One region of the Bradyrhizobium sp. B097 genome, then DNA from elsewhere that is predicted to be linked to it. Evidence: riboswitches for the same ligand, from Rfam matches in the RefSeq annotation. Region 1 holds a riboswitch; the other holds the start of a gene.
The links. A riboswitch is a leader RNA that binds a small molecule or an ion and turns the genes downstream of it on or off. The one in region 1 is predicted to bind glycine.

Region 1 (8,436 bases):
ATAGGTTGCCTTCGTCGGTGCGAAGGTGTTGGTCTCGTGCAGGAAGCCGCCAACGGCAATGCGGGTCATCAAGTTGGTCTCGATACGTTTCTTCGATCACGGTGCGATCGGAACGGTTCGCGCCACGATCTCGTTTCGTTGGTTTGAGCGCGATCTTCCGGCGAACAGGTGTCCACCTTCCGGCCCACGCTCTAGCGCGCGACGTTAAGCGTGTCGTCGCGCCAAGCGCAAGCCGTCGAGCACTTCCGGATTTGCATGCCCTATGGGCGTAAAGGCCCAAGGCAGACCAAAGCCTGAGATCAAGGCTGAGACTGAGGCTACGGCGAAAGGCTTAGGCCGTTGCCACCATGCCTTCCGAAACCGGCCGGAAATTCGCAAAATCCCAGCCGCGCCCGGGCGCAGCCTCGAGCAGCGCGCGGGTGTAGGCCTGCTGCGGATTGGTCAGCACCTCGGCCGCCGGTCCCTGTTCCACGACGCGGCCATGTTGCATCACGGCGACGTCGTCGCAGATCTGTGCGGCGACGCGCAAATCATGCGTGATGAACAGCAGCGCGATGCCGAGCCGTCGCTGGATTTCGTCAAGCAGATTCAGAACCTGCGCCTGCACCGAGACGTCGAGCGCGGACACAGCCTCGTCTGCCACCAGCACGTCGGGATCGAGCGCCAGCGCGCGCGCGATCGCGATGCGCTGGCGCTGACCGCCGGAGAACTGGTGCGGATAGCGCGAGATCGCGTCGGGCGGCAGGTGGACGAGCTCGAGCAGCTCGCGGGCCCGCGCCAGCGCATCCTTGCGCGGCATGCCGTAGTTGACCGGGCCTTCCGCGATGCTCTCGCCGACGGTGACGCGCGGATTGAGCGAGCGGTAGGGGTCCTGGAAGATGATCTGGATCTTCTGGCGATGCGGTTGCAACAGCCGGCGCGACAGGTCGGAGATCTCGCGGCCGACGAGGCGCACCCCGCCCGAGGTCGGATCGATCAGGCGAACGATGCAGCGCGCCACCGTCGATTTGCCAGAGCCGCTTTCGCCGACGATGCCGAGCGTGCGGCCCTTGCGCAGGGTGAGCGTGACATTGCTGGCGGCGGCGACCTCGCGGGCTTTACCGTACAGCGACCGCTCCCGGTAGACCTTGCTGAGCTCGTTGGCTTCCAGCACCACCGGCTCCTTCGTCTCCGGCCGTGGCGCGCGCGGCACGAGGCTCGGCACCGCGGACAGCAGGTTGCGGGTGTACTCCATCGTCGGGTTGCGCAGCACATCTTGCAGCTGGCCGGTCTCGACCAGCCGGCCGTGCCGCATCACCGCGACGCGGTCGGCGATCTCGGCCACCACGCCCATGTCGTGGGTAATGAACAGAACCGCCGTGCCGTGGTCGCGTTGCAGGTCGCGGATCAAGGTGAGGATCTGCTTCTGGGTGGTGACGTCGAGTGCGGTGGTCGGCTCGTCCGCGATCAGGAGCTTCGGTTCCAACACCAGCGCCATCGCGATCATGATGCGCTGGCGCTGTCCGCCCGAGAGGCGGTGAGGGTAGGAGGAGAAGATGCGTTGCACATCCGGCAGCCGCACGTGCTCCATCATCGCCAGGATCTTCTGACGCCGTGCGCGGGAATCGAGATCGGTATGGGCGCGCAGCACCTCGTCGATCTGGCGGCCGACCGGCACGACCGGATTGAGCGCGGTCATCGGCTCCTGGAAGATCATCGCCATCCGCGTCGCGCGCAGCTGGCGCAGCCGCCGGTCGGTCGCGGTGAGCAGTTCCTCGCCGACCAGTTTGACGCTGCCGCCGGACGGCACCAGCGTGCCCTTCTGCAGCAGGCCCATCGTGGTCAAAGAGGTCACCGACTTGCCCGAGCCGCTTTCGCCGACGAGGCAGAGCGTCTCGCCCTCGCGCACTTGCAGCGACAGGTCGTCGATGATGCGGTGCGCGTCAGCCTTGCGGCCGAGACCGACGACGAGATTGTTGATGTCGAGGACGACGTTGGTCATGTCAGGGTCTCGTGTTGCGAGGGGGCACGATGGGTCCGTCAGTGTCATTCCGGGATGGGGCGCAAGCACCAGACCCGGAATCTCGGGATCCCGGGTTCGGTGCTTCGCACCGCCCCGGGATGACGGCTTCAATTGGTATTGAAGCCGTCACTTGCCCTCACGCTGCTTCATGCGGGGATCGAGCGCGTCGCGCGCGGCGTCGCCGATCAGGTTGACGCTGAGAATGGCGATCGAGAGCAGCAATCCCGGCCAGAAGATCAGCGACGGCTTGACTTGGAAATAGGCACGGCCCTCGGCCATGATGTTGCCCCAGGTCGGCGTTTCCGGCGAGATGCCGGCGCCGAGGAACGACAGGATCGCCTCGGTCAGGATCGCGGATGCGCAGACGTAAGTGCCTTGCACGATCAGCGGCGCGATCGTGTTCGGCATCAAATGCCGCCACATGATCTTCGGCAGGCTCGAGCCGAGCGAGATCGCGGCCTCGACATAGGGCTCCTCGCGCGCGGTCAGCACCACCGAGCGCACCAGCCGCGCCACGCGTGGGATCTCGGGGATGGTGATCGCGACCATCACGGTCCAGATGCTGGCGCCGGACAGCGACACCACGGCGATCGCGAGCAGGATGGCGGGGATCGCCATCAAGCCGTCCATCACGCGCATCATCACCGCATCGACCCAGCGGAAGAAGCCGGCGACGAGGCCGATCAGGAGCCCGATGGCGATCGAGCAGACGGCGGCGCCGAGCCCGATCAACAGCGAGATCCGTGCGCCATAGATGACGCGCGACAGCAGGTCGCGCCCATAGGCGTCGGTGCCGAGCAGGTATTGCGCGCTTGACGGCTTCAGCCGCTGCGCCGGCGTCAGCAAGAGTGGATCATGAGGCGCAAGGAGCGGCGCGAAGATCGCCATCAGGATGATCAGGACGAGGCAGATCGTCGCAACCGCGATGATCGGCGTCGATGCCAGGAAGCCGAACTTGACGCGGAACGGCCGGGTGACGGGGATGGAGGATTCGGGAAGGGTTTCGATCGCCATTGCTCAGTACCGGATACGAGGATCGAGCAGGGTGTAGGCGAGGTCGATCAAGAGATTGACCGCGACATAGATACCCGATGTCAGAAGGATCATGGCCTGGATCACCGGATAGTCGCGCGCCAGCACCGCATCGACGGTGAGGCGGCCGATGCCGGGCAGGTTGAACACGCTCTCCGTGACGACGACGCCCGAGATCAGCAGCGCGAAGCCGGAACCGATCACGGTGATGACCGGGACCGCGGCGTTGCGTAGCGCATGGCGCAGCAGCACGCCGCTCTCGCCGATGCCCTTGGCGCGCGCCGTGCGCACGTAATCCTCACCCAACACGTCGAGCATCGAGGCCCGCGTCATGCGCGCGATCAACGCGACATAAATGAAGGAGAGGGTGCAGGTCGGCAGGATGAGGCGCTGGAAGAACGGACCGAAGCTGTCTCCCATACAGGTGGCGACCTCAAGTGCGCTAAGCGGCTTCGGCGGTGATGCTGGGCAGGCTGCCATGATGCTCTTGAAGCCCTGCACCGGCACCCAGCGCAGATCGATCGCAAACACCTGGATCAGCACATAGCCGATCACGAACACCGGCACCGAGAAGCCGAGCACCGACAGCCCCATCACGCAGCGGTCGATCCAGGTGCCGTGCTTCCACGCCGCGATCACGCCGAGCGGCACCGCCACCAGGATCGAGAGGACGATGGTGGCCAGCGCGACCGAGATCGAGGGCTCGAGGCGCGGACCGATCATCTCGAGGATCGGCTTGTTCGAGATCAGCGAGACGCCGAGGTCGCCGTGCAGCAGCTTGGCGACCCAGGTATAGAACTGGATGTAGATCGGCTCGTTGAGACCAAGCGAGGTGCGGATGCGATCGAGCTGTTCGGGTGTCGCATTGTCGCCGGCGAGAATCGCGGCCGGGTCGCCCGGCGTTAGCCGCAGCAACAGGAACACGAACAGAGCCACCACGCCCATCACGGGAACGGCGGCGAGGATGCGGCGAAGGAGATAGCCGAGCATCGTTGCTATCTCCTGCCGCCAGATGGTGTGAAGCGAAGGCTGGGCCGCATCATACTCATGGTGTCCCCGTGATGTGTCTCATGCGCTTCTGCGTCTTGTCTCAAGGCTAGCGCGAACGTGATGAATTTGCAGGCAAATACTGTGCCAATGGCGACGTTATATCAAGGCGCGGTTCAGGCCGTTGGAAGCCTCCCTTGGTCTGAAGCTGCTATTTCGAATTGCACATGGCGCAATGCGCCACCGACCTGAAACGAAAAGTCCATTCACGCTCGCATCACGCCGCACCAATTGGCGACGAACAGTGCGATGCTCTGCGTTGTCTTGCGAAGGCTGTCGAGCTCGACACGTTCGTTGAACGCATGCGGGCCGATACCGTACGGACCATAGCAAAGGGCAGGGATGCCGTAGTCGACGCAATAATAGCGGGTGTCGTTGACGGCCGTAGACAAGCGCTCCTGCATTGGAGCGTCGAAGATGGAGTGATGGGCGGCAGACAGAGCTGCTTCCGCGTCGCTGCCGGGTTCGCACACCGCCGCGTCTGCCTGAAAGCCGCTCCATACGAGCTCAGCCGGATTGTCGGACAGGAAGTCGTCGGCCTTGTGCGCCTCAGTCAGGCATTCCTCGATGCCGCGCATCGCCTGCTGTGGTGTTTCGCCCGGCAAGAGACCGAGCCGGCAATCCAGCTCGCACCACGCCGCGGTCGAACTGGCCCAATCGCCGCCTTTGATGATCCCGACGTTGAACTTGATCGGATTCTTGACACTGCGGAACCAGCTGTTGTCGAGCGCCCGGGCGTTGAGCGCCTTGGTGTAATCCTGAAACGCGCGCACCAGATGCATCGCCGACAGGATGGCGCTGGTACCGGCCTCGGAATAGGCGACATGCACCGGCGTGCCACGGACGCGCAGGCGAAACCAGACGGCGCCGACCTGGGCACGCGTCAGCGTGTGTCCGGTCGGCTCTGGAATGAGGCAGGCGTCGGCGCGATAGCCGCGCATCAAGGTCGACAGCGCGCCGTTGCCGGTGCTCTCTTCCTCGGTCACGGTCTGCAGATGGACACGCCCGCCCGGGGCATAGCCGGCGTCGCGGATGGCATCGAGCGCGAAGATCATTGCCGAGACACCGGCCTTCATGTCCTGCGCGCCACGCCCGAACATCCAGCCTCCGTGCACGGCGCCCGAGAACGGAGGTTGCTCCCAGAGGTCAGCGGGGCCCTCCGGCACCACGTCGATATGACCTTGCAGGATCAGGCTGCGTCCGCTGCCTTTGCTGTTGAGCGTGGCAACGACTTGCTGCGATCCGGCAAGATCGATGCCGTCCATCGGTGCAGCCTTCGGATGGCTCATCAGGTCGACGTCGGCAAGGCTGAACGTATCGACGTCGTAGCGGCGCTTTGCGAATTGCTCGGCCAGCCAGCGTTGTTGCGGCGCTTCCTGTCCGCGCAGGCTGCGGAACTGCACCATGCGCGACAGGAACGCGATCTGATCGTCGAAGTTTCGATCGACGGCCGCGCACAGCTCGGCGGCAATCTGATCCGGCTTGGTCAACGTGTCGTGCGTGTCCGCCACCCCAATGCGCATTGTCCCCTCCCGCGCTGAAGCGCTTTTCCCCAATATGACGCTAGTCGTTGTCATGCGGTGTTTCTCAGCGAATTCCGACTTGGCCACACGCAAATACGCTCATATTCTTCCTCGTCGGCCGGATAATTAGGGGAAAGCTGCGCGGGCGGTCTCTGTCGCATCGACCTGCGATGGCACCATCGAGGGCGTGTCGAGATCGCGCCAGTCATCGATCGCGCCTGCCACCATCTGCGCCGTCGCAGCCGACAGCGTCCAGCCGAGATGACCGTGGCCGGTGTTGTAGAACACGCCCGGAAACCGTCCGGCGCGCACCACCGGCATCATGTTCGGCATCATCGGGCGCAGGCCGGCCCACGGCACGACCCTCGACGTGTCGACGCCGGGAAAATGCTGCCGCACCCAATCCACCAGCGGCTGGATGCGGTCGGCGCGAATGTCGAGGTTGAAACCGTTGAACTCGGCGGTGCCGGCGACGCGGAAGCGGTCGGCGCCGAGCCGGCTGGTGACGATCTTCGCGGCCTCATCGAGCAGGCTGACGGTTGGCGCAGCGTCCCGGCTTTGCGGCGCATCGAGCTGCACGGTGATCGAATAGCCCTTCACCGGATAGACGTTGACGCGGTCGTTGAGCAGGCCTGCGAAGTGGCGGCTCGCGACGCCGGCGCAAATGACGATGCCGTCCGCCTGCAACTCATGTCGCGTCGCGACCTCAGCATCGTGCGAAGCGACTTCGTTCCAGCCGATGCGGAAGCCGTCGTCGCCGCGCGCGATCGCATCGACGTCGGCTTCATGGACGAAGCTCGCGCCGCGGCGGATGCAGGCGTCGGCGAGGCCGCGCGTGAACTTGTGGATATCGCCGGTCGCGTCCGACGGTGTGAAGAAGCCGCCATAGCAGCTCGTCTGCAGCGCGGGTTCGATGCTGCGGATTTCGTCCGCCGTCACCGGCCGGCGGTCGAGCCCGCCTTGTTGCAGCAGCGTGTTGACGCGCAGGCCCGCCTCGAAGCCGGCCTTGTCGTGATAGACGTGCAGGATGCCGCGGCGTTCGAGATCGAAGGCGATATTCTCGCGCTGCGCGATCGAGAACAGATGCTTGCGCGCTTCGATTGCGAGCCGCGTGGTCTCGATGGTGTTGGTGCGATAGCGGCCGATGTGGCCGACGAACTCGCCGATCCAGGAATATTTGTGCCAGCTCGGCTTCGGATTCATCAGCAGCGGCGCGTCGCTTCGAAGCATCCAGCGCAGCCCCTTGAGAATGGTCGCGGCGCTGTTCCACACCTCTGCATTGCTGGCGGAAAGCTGTCCGCCGTTGGCGAATGAGGTTTCCATCGCGGCGTAGCGATGCCTGTCGAGGACAGTCACCCGGTAGCCGCGTTCGAGCAGGGCATAGGCCGTCGTCACGCCGGTGATGCCGGCGCCAATGATTGCGATGTGAGGCATGGTGGTCTTCAGGCTCCCGTGGGTTAGAGTCGCCGAACCACCGGTGAAACCGGCGTCGGCGCCCCATCTGTCACGGTACCTGAGAGCTTGATCCGCATCGGGCCTGGGCCCGATGGCAGACTATCCCCTTCGGTGGACGTCATGGCCCTTGATGTGCGGCCATGTTCGTCTCTCTCCAGATCGTCCTGACGATACAGTCCTTTTGCCTGAGAGTTTCCGGGGCGGTTGCTCCGTCGGCGCCGAAGCAACAACACGAATGTTGTGGCTTCGATCTCTCCCGCATCGTCGCGTTGGACGGCCGGACCGTAGGCGAAGCCTTAAAATTGGACAAGGCTAAATTTCGGTCCGGCAGTGCCAACGTGTTGTGCAGTGCAAATCGATGTCAGTCCAGCGTCGCCAGCAGCGCCGCCATCAGGCGGCCGCGCTCGGCGAGGCTCTCGATCTCGATATGCTCGTTGAGCGTATGTGCATCGGCGCCGCGAACGCCGAGGCCGTCGAGGGTAGGGATGCCCATCGCACCGGTGAAGTTGCCGTCCGATCCGCCGCCGGCGCTGCCGTGCGGCAGATCGAGGCCCATCGCCGCTGCAAGGCCCTTGGCCTTTTCATAGAGCGCCATGGTGCCGGCATCCGGCTCCCATACCGGGCGGGTGACGCCGCGCGTCACCTTGAAGGTCACGTCGTTGGCGGTGCCCGACAGCGCCAGCATGCGCTCGACGCCGCGGTCGAGATCGGCCTGGCGCTTGGCCATGCTGAGCGCTTCGCCGGTGCAGGTCGTTGCGACGCAATTGACCCATTGCCCGCCATGCACGATGCCGACCGAGAAGGTGCAGTCTTCGGTGGTCATGCCGTCGATCGCAATGATTTGCCGGGCCATTTCGCGGATCGCAGAACGGCCGGAAGAAAGTGTCGCGCCGGCATGGCTCGGCTTGCCGACAGCTTCCAGATTGAAGCGCGCGATCGCGTAGCGGCCGGTGACGACGCCGTTGTTCGGCCGGCCGGGCTCCGGCACCAGCACGTATTTGTTGCGCGCGGCCTCCGCCTCGATGATGTCGCGCGTCGACGGCGTGCCGACCTCTTCATCGGGCGTGAACAGCACCGTGATCGGCAGCGGCGTCGTGAAGGACGCGCGCGCCAACTGCCGGATCGCCTCGATCGACAGATAGTTGCCGCCCTTCATGTCGAAGATACCGGGCCCGAAGCACTTGTTGCCTTCGCGCCGCCACGCCAGCTTTTCGATGGTGCCGACCGGGTGCACGGTGTCCAGATGGCCGGCGATGAGGATGCCGGGCTGGCCTTGTTTCGGATGGGGAAAACGGGCGCGGACGCAGCCGGCACAGCCCTGGCGTCCCGCGATGCGTTCGATCGTCGCACCCATGACCGCCATCTCGCGCGCGGCGA
Region 2 (8,436 bases), 3.5 Mb from region 1:
ATGAACGACGTGGAGTCGCAAGCCTGGCTCGCAGACCTCGGCGCGCGCATCGCTGCTCTCCACTTCAAGAGCTCGATGAAGTACTGCCGTGGAATTGACGCGACCGAAACAGGCAAATCGATACGGCTGCCGATGACATTGCCCGGCGGTCCGCACCGGATGCTCACGCATTCTCCTGGCCTGCCCGCTCTGCTTTCGTTTGCACCCGCGTGCGCCCGTCACGTATCACTGGCCAGAACAGAACGATCGCGTCAGGCCTGCGCGCTCGACGGCATAATCGCCGCCATGCGTGCAGCTGTCGGTGCGCTGTGGGAAGGCCAAAGATGGGGCGCGCCCGTTGGCAAGCCCCTTTCCGTGCCATGCTGCCTCTGTTCCCGCACGGGGCTCCGGTTGCGTTGACCGTCACCTCCGATCCTGCCTCGTAAGGCGGGTGAGCATCCCAGAGCACGTGACCGCTACGGCGCAGCCCGACGGCCCGGGACTCCTGAATCGTCGGGTCTCCTGGTGATGAACGCTCATCGTGATCCTTGTTCTCCTGGATGTCAGCCATGACTGACTGCGCGTGAGAACCCAGGTTGACCCCCAGAACATTCTAGAGTAGGTATACCAGGATGGAACGCTACGCGAATCGAGGTCTTGTCCAGAACAGGGATCGGCGTCGGATCGGATGCGCTTTGGCCCCGGCCCCGGCGGAAAGCATGGAGAAGGCCTGTGAATGAACTGCTGCTGCGAACGGCGTCGTCCCTGCATGAATCGATTCGTGAGGAGTTGCTGAAGCGCATAAGGAGCGGTGCATATGAGCCGGGATCACCTATCCCTTCCACCGCGATGCTTACCCAGGAGTTCGGCGTAAGTCCGATCACGATAAAGCGGGCGTTGCGCGATTTGCAGGCCGCGGGAGCCCTGGTCTCGGTCGCCGGTAAAGGCACTTATGTAAAGAAGCAGACGCGTGTTCTGCGGAAGCTCGATGTTGCCACGCCGCTCTCCGAGGATACAAAGCTTCAACTCATATCCATTACACGCGAGAAAATTTCAGATCCGGTCATGCTGACCTTCGACCCGCCGAAGGGGGGAATGCTTTGCGTCCGCAAGATAATTTTTGCAGACGGAGGACCCTTGATGTATGACGCCACATATCTCTCGTCGGACGTGGACGACGAGATTGTGGAGGAGTTTGGCGAGCGCTTCGTAACGATGGCGCTGAAACGTCATGGTATTGATCTTGTGAACACCGATCTCATCATCGACGCGGCTCCCGCTACGGGCAAGGTCGAGGAGGTGTTCGGAATTCCGACCGGCTATCCGATGCTCCGCCGCTTCTACAAGATTACGACAACCGATCCCCAAGTTACCGTCTTCGGTGTCGTGCAGGCGCCATTCGATCTGCTCGCGTGCTCCGTAAGCCTTCCGCTAAAGGGTGCCTCCTCGACACGCGCTCCCTCAAAAACCGTTGCCTCAAAGCCCGGGAAGCGGCGGGCATCGAAATGAAGTCCTGGATGCCTCCTGCCGTTCTGCTGCGAAAATCATTTCGTGGTGGTGGTTGATCACGTCAAGCGCCTTTCCGCCCTGGCACTGCCATGAGACCGCGTCACCACGCTGATGGAGCGTGGCGCGGGTTCTCCCATATTTCGGCCGCACGCTGATCTCCGGCTCCTTCGCCGGGATACCGGGATCTGTCCAGCCGGGGAAGATGCAGACAGATTTTCTGATCCATCGGTCACTACACCAGACCGTCCGGGTCAGAGCAGTCGTAAGCGCTCGCGATACGCCTGTAACAACAGCATGCTTTCTGCTCGAGAGGCTTGCGCTGGTCGATCTGCAAGACGCCTCGCATCTTGCGGATAAGCCCTTGCTCCTCGAACCGGATCAGGGTCTCCGTTACGCCGGCACGGCGTAACCCCAGAACGGACGAAAGATAGTCATGGGTGACTGGAAGCACGCTGCCGTCAATCGCATCACTTGCCAGACAGAGCCAGCACGCAATTCGCTTCTCGCGATCGTGCCGCACTCCGCAAAGCCCGATCTGGGCACAATGCAGGGTCAGGGCTTGAACGTACTGAAGCAGATGTCGCTGTATTTCACGGGATTCGTTCATCAGCCGGCGCAGGTCCTCGATGCGGATCCTGTGCGCGCTTCCGGGGAAGAGCACAACAGCCTGATGCGCTGAAGGGTGCCCTCCAAACAGCAGCGAGGCGCCAACTGCGCCCCGATGTCCTATGACTGCGGTTTCAAGGATGCTGCCGATCGCAACAACTCTCAGCGAGACGAGACCGGATTCTATGAAATAAACGTGCTCAAGATGGGTTTTCGGCTCCTGGAGAATCATGCGTTCTCTCAAGATCACCGGCTCAAGGAGTTCGCCTATCGCTGCGAGATCCTGTAGCGATATTCGTGCCAAAATCTCATTCTTGGCAAAACCCCGCATATTCTGCCGCACAGTGCCGGTCCACGAAAGCATCGCTCGATTGCTCTGTTCCCGCATAGTTCAACTCAATTGAGTTGCAAGGCCAATTGAAGGGTTAATGCCATGAACAAGAAAAGCGGCCAGCCATGAGGCGTCGACGATCCAGGGCGGAGAGAGTGCGAAGACGGGCAGGCTTTGAAGATCTATTGGGGCCCCTATCTGGAGAAGCATTGGCTGGAGCCACACCGGGATCGCCTCCAACCTTAAAGAGGCCGGACCGTCCTGCCTGACAATCGCGCATTCCAGTAGTCGTTTGCATCAAGCAATCTCCCGGGCGAACTGATCCTGGCCGCTGCCAGCGCTCCTCCCGCGTGCTGTGCTCGCTTCAAGGCGCGATGTGCATCCGTTTGCCGAAGCTCCGGCGAACGCGGCTCTGGCATAGCAGTTCTCAGGAATGCCGGACGCGAGCGTTCTCTAAATTCCCTACTGACTATAGCAGGTATATATGGAATGTCAACTTGAACACAATCTCGACTGCCCGGGCGTATCTGGTGGAAGGAGCAACCGCCTGGTACCGGCCAGGCGTTGCTTCGCTCAATCCTGGAAACGGCGCTTATATATGCGATCCATATGATGCCGACACGGAGCCTGTACCGCTTGCGGCCACAACTTCATTGGCATGATGCGGGAAACGATCCCGCAATTCCTCGCGGATCATCCTTTGGCCGCCGGTCTCACTCCCGGGCCCGTTCTATTCCGCGGCTGAAATATCAGCGCGACGATGCCACGGAAGTTGCGGGTGCCCGCAAGGTGCTTCGCTGCGCCAGGCAGCATGACGGTATGCCCGTCGTGCCCGCACGCAGGCATTTTTCCGGCGCGTCCTCGATGACCAGGCCTTGCCCGAGGGGCTTCCAGTATGGGCAATGCGTCCATGTCCGCCCTGAGCCCGATGGTGGCCCGTCGCCGCCGTTTCCCTGTATGAGCGCGACGACGCCCATCTCCGCGATGCCGGTGACAACATGGTTTATGCCAAACGAGGCGAGTTTCCCGGCGATGAATCCAGCCGTGTTGCTGAGCTGAAATTCCACTTCCGGATTCTGGTACAGATACTGCCGCTAGCCGCTGGCTTCCCGTTGAAGCGTCCGGAACGTATCGATCTTGTTCAGCTGTCTCTTTGCCGGATCCGGGACGGGCCTCCTGCTTGCTTGTGAGCGTCTCGAACAGAGCGCTGTTGGCCCGAAGGACGAATAGAAGGTCGCAGCCTCAAGGCGAAGAAAAACGCTTCGAGCGGGTTATGCCTCCTGTGCCGCAAACAAAGCGCACCGGGGTCATGCCATGGCAGTCGGGGCCCGCCCTGGCCGCAACACGCGATCTTTCACTCTCGGCGGGGCCGAGGCAAGTGTGGCGCAGGCATTCAGTGCATTGATGACAGAAAGCTCCGACCGCAGACAGGAGAGAAAGCGGCGGCCATTCGACAGCCGGCCGGGTCGCTCTAGACATGGGCGACGGGCATGGACCAGGCCGGATCACGATGCTTCTGCCAGTACATGTCGATCATGCGCCGCGTGATCGGACCGACGCAGCCGCCGGCGATCGGGGCTGCGTCGACGCGGGTCACGGGCATGATGCCTCCCGCGGTCGATGTGATGAAGACCTCGTCGGCGGCGCGCAGTTCCGCGGGAGAGACGTCGGCAGCTTTGGCGGGCAGTCCGATCTCCGCGCAAAGGTCGAACACGCTTCGGCGCGTGATGCCGGGAAGGACGCCAAATGCCGGAGTACGCAGCGCGCCGTCCCTGACGATGAAGACATTGAAGCCCGGACCTTCCGCAATATTTCCGTTGGCGTCCAGAACAAGTGCGGTTTCGCCGCCGGCGTCATAGGCATCGAACAGGCCCATCACGAGGTCCAGCCAATGATAGTTCTTGATGGAAGGGTCGACCGATTTTGGGGAAATTCGAATAGTCCCGCTGATCGAAACATGCAGCCCGCGTTCGAGTTGCTCCTTGCTGGCGACGGAACCGAAGGGCACGGCAAACGCGATGAAGCGGTTCTCCGCCTGGCGCGGATCACGGCTGAAGGTCGGCGACGATCCGCGTGTGCAGATCATCTCTACATACGCGGACTTGTGACCCGAGAGCGCCACACAATTGTGGAGGATCTCCTCCACCTCGTCGCGGCTGTACGGGAGTTTCATACGAAGGCGCTCCACACTGCGCCAGAACCGGTCCAAATGGAGATTGAGGCGGAAGAACCGCCCCTCCCACACATGTGCAGTATCATAGGTTGCATCGGAGTGAAGGAAGCCATAGTCCAGCACCGAAACTTTGGCCTGGGACACAGGAAGATACTGACCATCCATGAATGCTATGCCGTGAGGATAACGACGCCGGTCAATGTGATTCTGTTCGGTGCCTGGCAGCGCATTTGCGGCGTCAGTCAGTGTGATCTTCACGGTGGTTCTCCGGGCGATTTGCCTTGCCGCCGCGGTACGGTCCGTCACCAAATCGCAACTTCCCGTCGGCAGCCGCTTCTGGTTCTCACGTCTTGCCGGTGCCTGGAAATCAATTGCAGGCCATATGCGCAACGAACGCTCCAAATTGCCTGTCGTCGTGGATGAATTCATGCATCGCCCGCTTCCCGAGACCAGCGTTTCGTGGGTTGCTTTTGCGGCGTCGGGCTTCTCAAGAAGAGCGAGAGCAAGCCGCCCGGCGTGCGGCTCGTGGCGATGACCTTCTTCGGGGCTCTGCCGCGACCCGGTGGTTTCATCAATTCCACGCTCTTTGAACGCAAAGGGCAGGGTGGCGATAGCGCCGTTGCCGTCGCTGAAGTTGAAAGGCCCACAGACAGAAGAGCCCGTGGGACAATGACGCGGTCCGGTCCCTTGGGGCACCGCGTACCAGCCGGGCTGTCGGCCTGAAGCGCGGACGGCCCGGTAGGGGCTGGTTCTTGCGATCGCCTCGTGCGGGTTACGCCTCAAGAAGTCTTTGCCATGACTTGCGTCGTTCTTTGTACCGTCTATTTCATCGACCGGAGCATTTTGGCGCAAATCTACTGCCAAATATGTCATTGATCGCGCCGCGGCGCACTGAAGAGCCGTTGCGGCCGGTCTGGCGTGCCTGCGAAGTGCGAGAACTCGAAGCATGAACGCGATTTGGCATCCGGCATTACGAGGAGACGCATGTGAGAATAGAGCCCTGCGCGGCAGATGATCCGGAAATGGAATAGCCGTTCTCAAGGCTTGGATAGGAGAGGCACCTGTCGAAGGTGCGCCGACGGAGCACCCCCAGGAAACTCTCAGGCAAAAGGACTTCCAATGCCGAACAATCTGAAGAGCAGCCGCGATCGGCGCTCACCGAAGGGGATCCTCTCGCAGCGAGGAAAAATCTCTCAGGTAGAAGACAGATGGAGGCCAGGACTGGCGGAAGGCCGAACCCTGCTGTTGGAGAGATAACGTCCCATATCATCGTTCAGGTGCAGGCATCGCTGGCGTCACAACGGCTTACGCGCTGTTGCAACGTGGCCACCAGGTGACCGTGATCGATCGCCACCGTTATCCGGCAATGGAAACGTCATTTGCAGATGGCGGTCAGCTACTGTCATGCATAACGGCGGAAATGGCCGCGGGGCTGGTGGGCGGCACTGCCAATGCCGGTGTGAGCAGCTGATCCCCTTGGAGGAGCTGCCGGCCGATCGCAACCCAGCTCTTCCAGGGAATATTGCGAACCGGCCTGCGCGAGCCGCGGGAACGATAGAGCGAGCCTGGGACGTTCGTGCTTTCGAGCCCGAATGATTCAGCGGACAGTTCGATATCGAGAGGCCGTTGATTTGCCTCGTTCCCGCTACACCCTGATTCTCGGCTCGAATTTAACGCGATCAAGCGTGATCATGCTCTGGAATTTCCGTACGTTCGGATTTGTGTAAAGCTTCGTCTTCACGAAGAGGTCGAACGCCTCAACGTCGTCGACGGTAACGACCAGAACGAAATCGGCATCGCCGGTGACCATGTAGCACTGGCTGACCTCATTGGCGGCGCGCATTGCGCGTTTGAAATCGTCCACAAGGTCAAGCCGCTCCCGGTCGAGTTGAACTGTGACAACGACAGTCAGCGATTTGCCGAGCGCTTTCGGATCGACGAGCGAGATATCCGCAACTATCACGCCATTCGAACGCAGCTTGTTCACCCGTCGCATGCACGAGGCTGGAGACGAGCCCACGGCTTCCGCGAGCTCGGCAAAGGAAAGCTGGTTGTTTCTCTGCAGGGTCGCAAGAATTCGTCGATCCAGGTCGTCCATTTGCCGCACCCGGCTATCTCTTAAAGGGTTCCAATCGCGAGGCACCGCATTGGTATCGAAATCAGCGAGCGAATTTTCTAGGTTGCATCGATCCTGCGGTGCTTGTTTCACCGGGCTGCGCATTTTGCAACCAAACTCTATTCCGTCCTGCGGTCTGAACCGTTGGGGGCCAGCCGAACAGCTGCGCCGGCCAATCGACCCAACTAAAGGCCGCGAAAAGAAGGCTCGGGCGTCCCGGGCGTCCCGAGCCAACGGGCCCACGAATGGTTGACACCAGGAACGCTGCGCCGGAGCCGAAATCGTGGAGCTGTTGCTTATGAGTGAAAATATCGTCCTGGAAGAACACTGTTGGCAGGCGCTTTGTCAGGCTGATGTGTCAGCCCAGGAAAGAGCCAGCGAGGTCACCGCCGAAATCGGCCGAAGACCGCACTCTTCGGCCCGCGGGGGCAACACCCGGATCTTAAATCCGCTGCCAGTCCGCCAATTCGCGCCCGGACAACCCGGCTCAAGGGTCCTGTTCCTGAAGCACCGCAGCGACGCCTCCGGCCCGCTTTCACGTGTGTCGATCGTCCACCGGTTTCAGTTTTACCGGTTACGGCCGAACACCTGTTTGAACAGTGACCGTGTTCTTCGCAATTACCTGGCCTGGCGTTGCACCTGCGCGCTTTCATGAGAGCGTCAGTCGCACCATCGGTGAGCTCGCCAATCTCGCGTGGTACAGCAACCCGGATAACAGCGTTGCCATATCTGTTCCAGGTTGACCCGCGCGATAAATATGGTAGCTCTAATATAGCTGGTATATAAGGCATATCATCAAGGTAGTGCTTGCGAAGCAGGGGAAGCAACACCGAGCCAAGGAGCTCACGGGATGTGTCGGCGCCGGAGGAGCCAGCCCGCAAAAGACTGGCTGTTGATCTCGAGAGGGCATGGCGCCGTGTTCATCCCCGCGAGCGCGCCGTTGTCATCCAGTATCCACGACGCGTTCGTCGTCGCGTGGCCGGGATTAGGCCGCTCGCTGGTCTTCCGAGAAGCGGTAATGGCGTGAGTGTGCCTGGAGCGCGGAGAAGGCGGTCCGTGTCACCGTTTGGTGTAATCGGCCATTCCATGGAGCAATAAAGATGTCGAGCACGATCCCGTCCTGGCCGAGTGATGCTGAAATAAGCTCACGAATCTCTCGCCTTAGGGATAACATGGCCGGGGCGGCGATTGAGGCGCTGGTTCTCACGTCCCGACACAACTTCGAATACTACACGGGATTTCGCAGCCTGTACTGGATTTCGGACGCGCGTCCGATGCTGGCGATTGTTCGGCGCGATCAGCCGGGCGTATCGATCCTGATCTCCCGGATTGAGCAGCGCAACGCGCGCCAGATTCGTAATGCGGACGTGCGCCCTGTCTACTATGACGGGTTCACCGACAGTGCACTTCAGGCGGCCGCGACGTTTTTGCACGGGCTTCCGGGCGGTTCGGCAATCGGCTTTGATTATGGTTTCGACATGTTCGGCCGCGGATCGGTCATGCTGATCGATCTTCTGCGTGCCGCGCCCCATCAGTTCCGGCCCGTCGATGCGGCCGATCTGATCTGGCGCCAGCGCCTGATCAAGAGTGAGCACGAGTTTCAATCAATTCGAGCGGCCTGCAACGTTGCGACGGATTCGTTTTTTGACGGACTGGCCGGCCTCCGGCCCGGGGTGAGCGAGTACGAGTTCGGTCAATTGCTTGAGCAGCGGATGATCGGTC

Region 2: linked by a shared signal. The riboswitch ahead of AAFG07_RS33040 (FAD-dependent oxidoreductase) and the one ahead of AAFG07_RS16960 (D-amino acid dehydrogenase) in region 1 are both predicted to bind glycine.

Annotation. Positions count from the first base shown of each region.
Region 1 covers NZ_CP152412.1:3,643,533-3,651,968, forward strand. Annotated here, with positions in the region: gene AAFG07_RS16935 (M81 family metallopeptidase) at 1-69, opposite strand, end outside; gene AAFG07_RS16940 (ABC transporter ATP-binding protein) at 332-1,981, opposite strand; gene AAFG07_RS16945 (ABC transporter permease) at 2,129-3,016, opposite strand; gene AAFG07_RS16950 (ABC transporter permease) at 3,020-4,024, opposite strand; gene AAFG07_RS16955 (ArgE/DapE family deacylase) at 4,288-5,604, opposite strand; gene AAFG07_RS16960 (D-amino acid dehydrogenase) at 5,731-7,038, opposite strand; glycine riboswitch at 7,104-7,219, opposite strand; glycine riboswitch at 7,223-7,328, opposite strand; gene AAFG07_RS16965 (M20/M25/M40 family metallo-hydrolase) at 7,421-8,436, opposite strand, start outside.
Region 2 covers NZ_CP152412.1:7,189,941-7,198,376, reverse strand. Annotated here, with positions in the region: partial or broken gene AAFG07_RS33065 (transposase domain-containing protein) at 1-98, shown strand, start outside; gene AAFG07_RS33060 (GntR family transcriptional regulator) at 712-1,488, shown strand; gene AAFG07_RS33055 (Crp/Fnr family transcriptional regulator) at 1,721-2,482, opposite strand; gene AAFG07_RS33050 (M20/M25/M40 family metallo-hydrolase) at 3,119-3,337, opposite strand; gene AAFG07_RS33045 (aminotransferase class IV) at 3,897-4,844, opposite strand; glycine riboswitch at 5,638-5,723, shown strand; glycine riboswitch at 5,724-5,816, shown strand; partial or broken gene AAFG07_RS33040 (FAD-dependent oxidoreductase) at 5,884-6,006, shown strand; gene AAFG07_RS33035 (Lrp/AsnC family transcriptional regulator) at 6,244-6,696, opposite strand; gene AAFG07_RS33030 (hypothetical protein) at 7,013-7,369, shown strand; gene AAFG07_RS33025 (Xaa-Pro peptidase family protein) at 7,815-8,436, shown strand, end outside.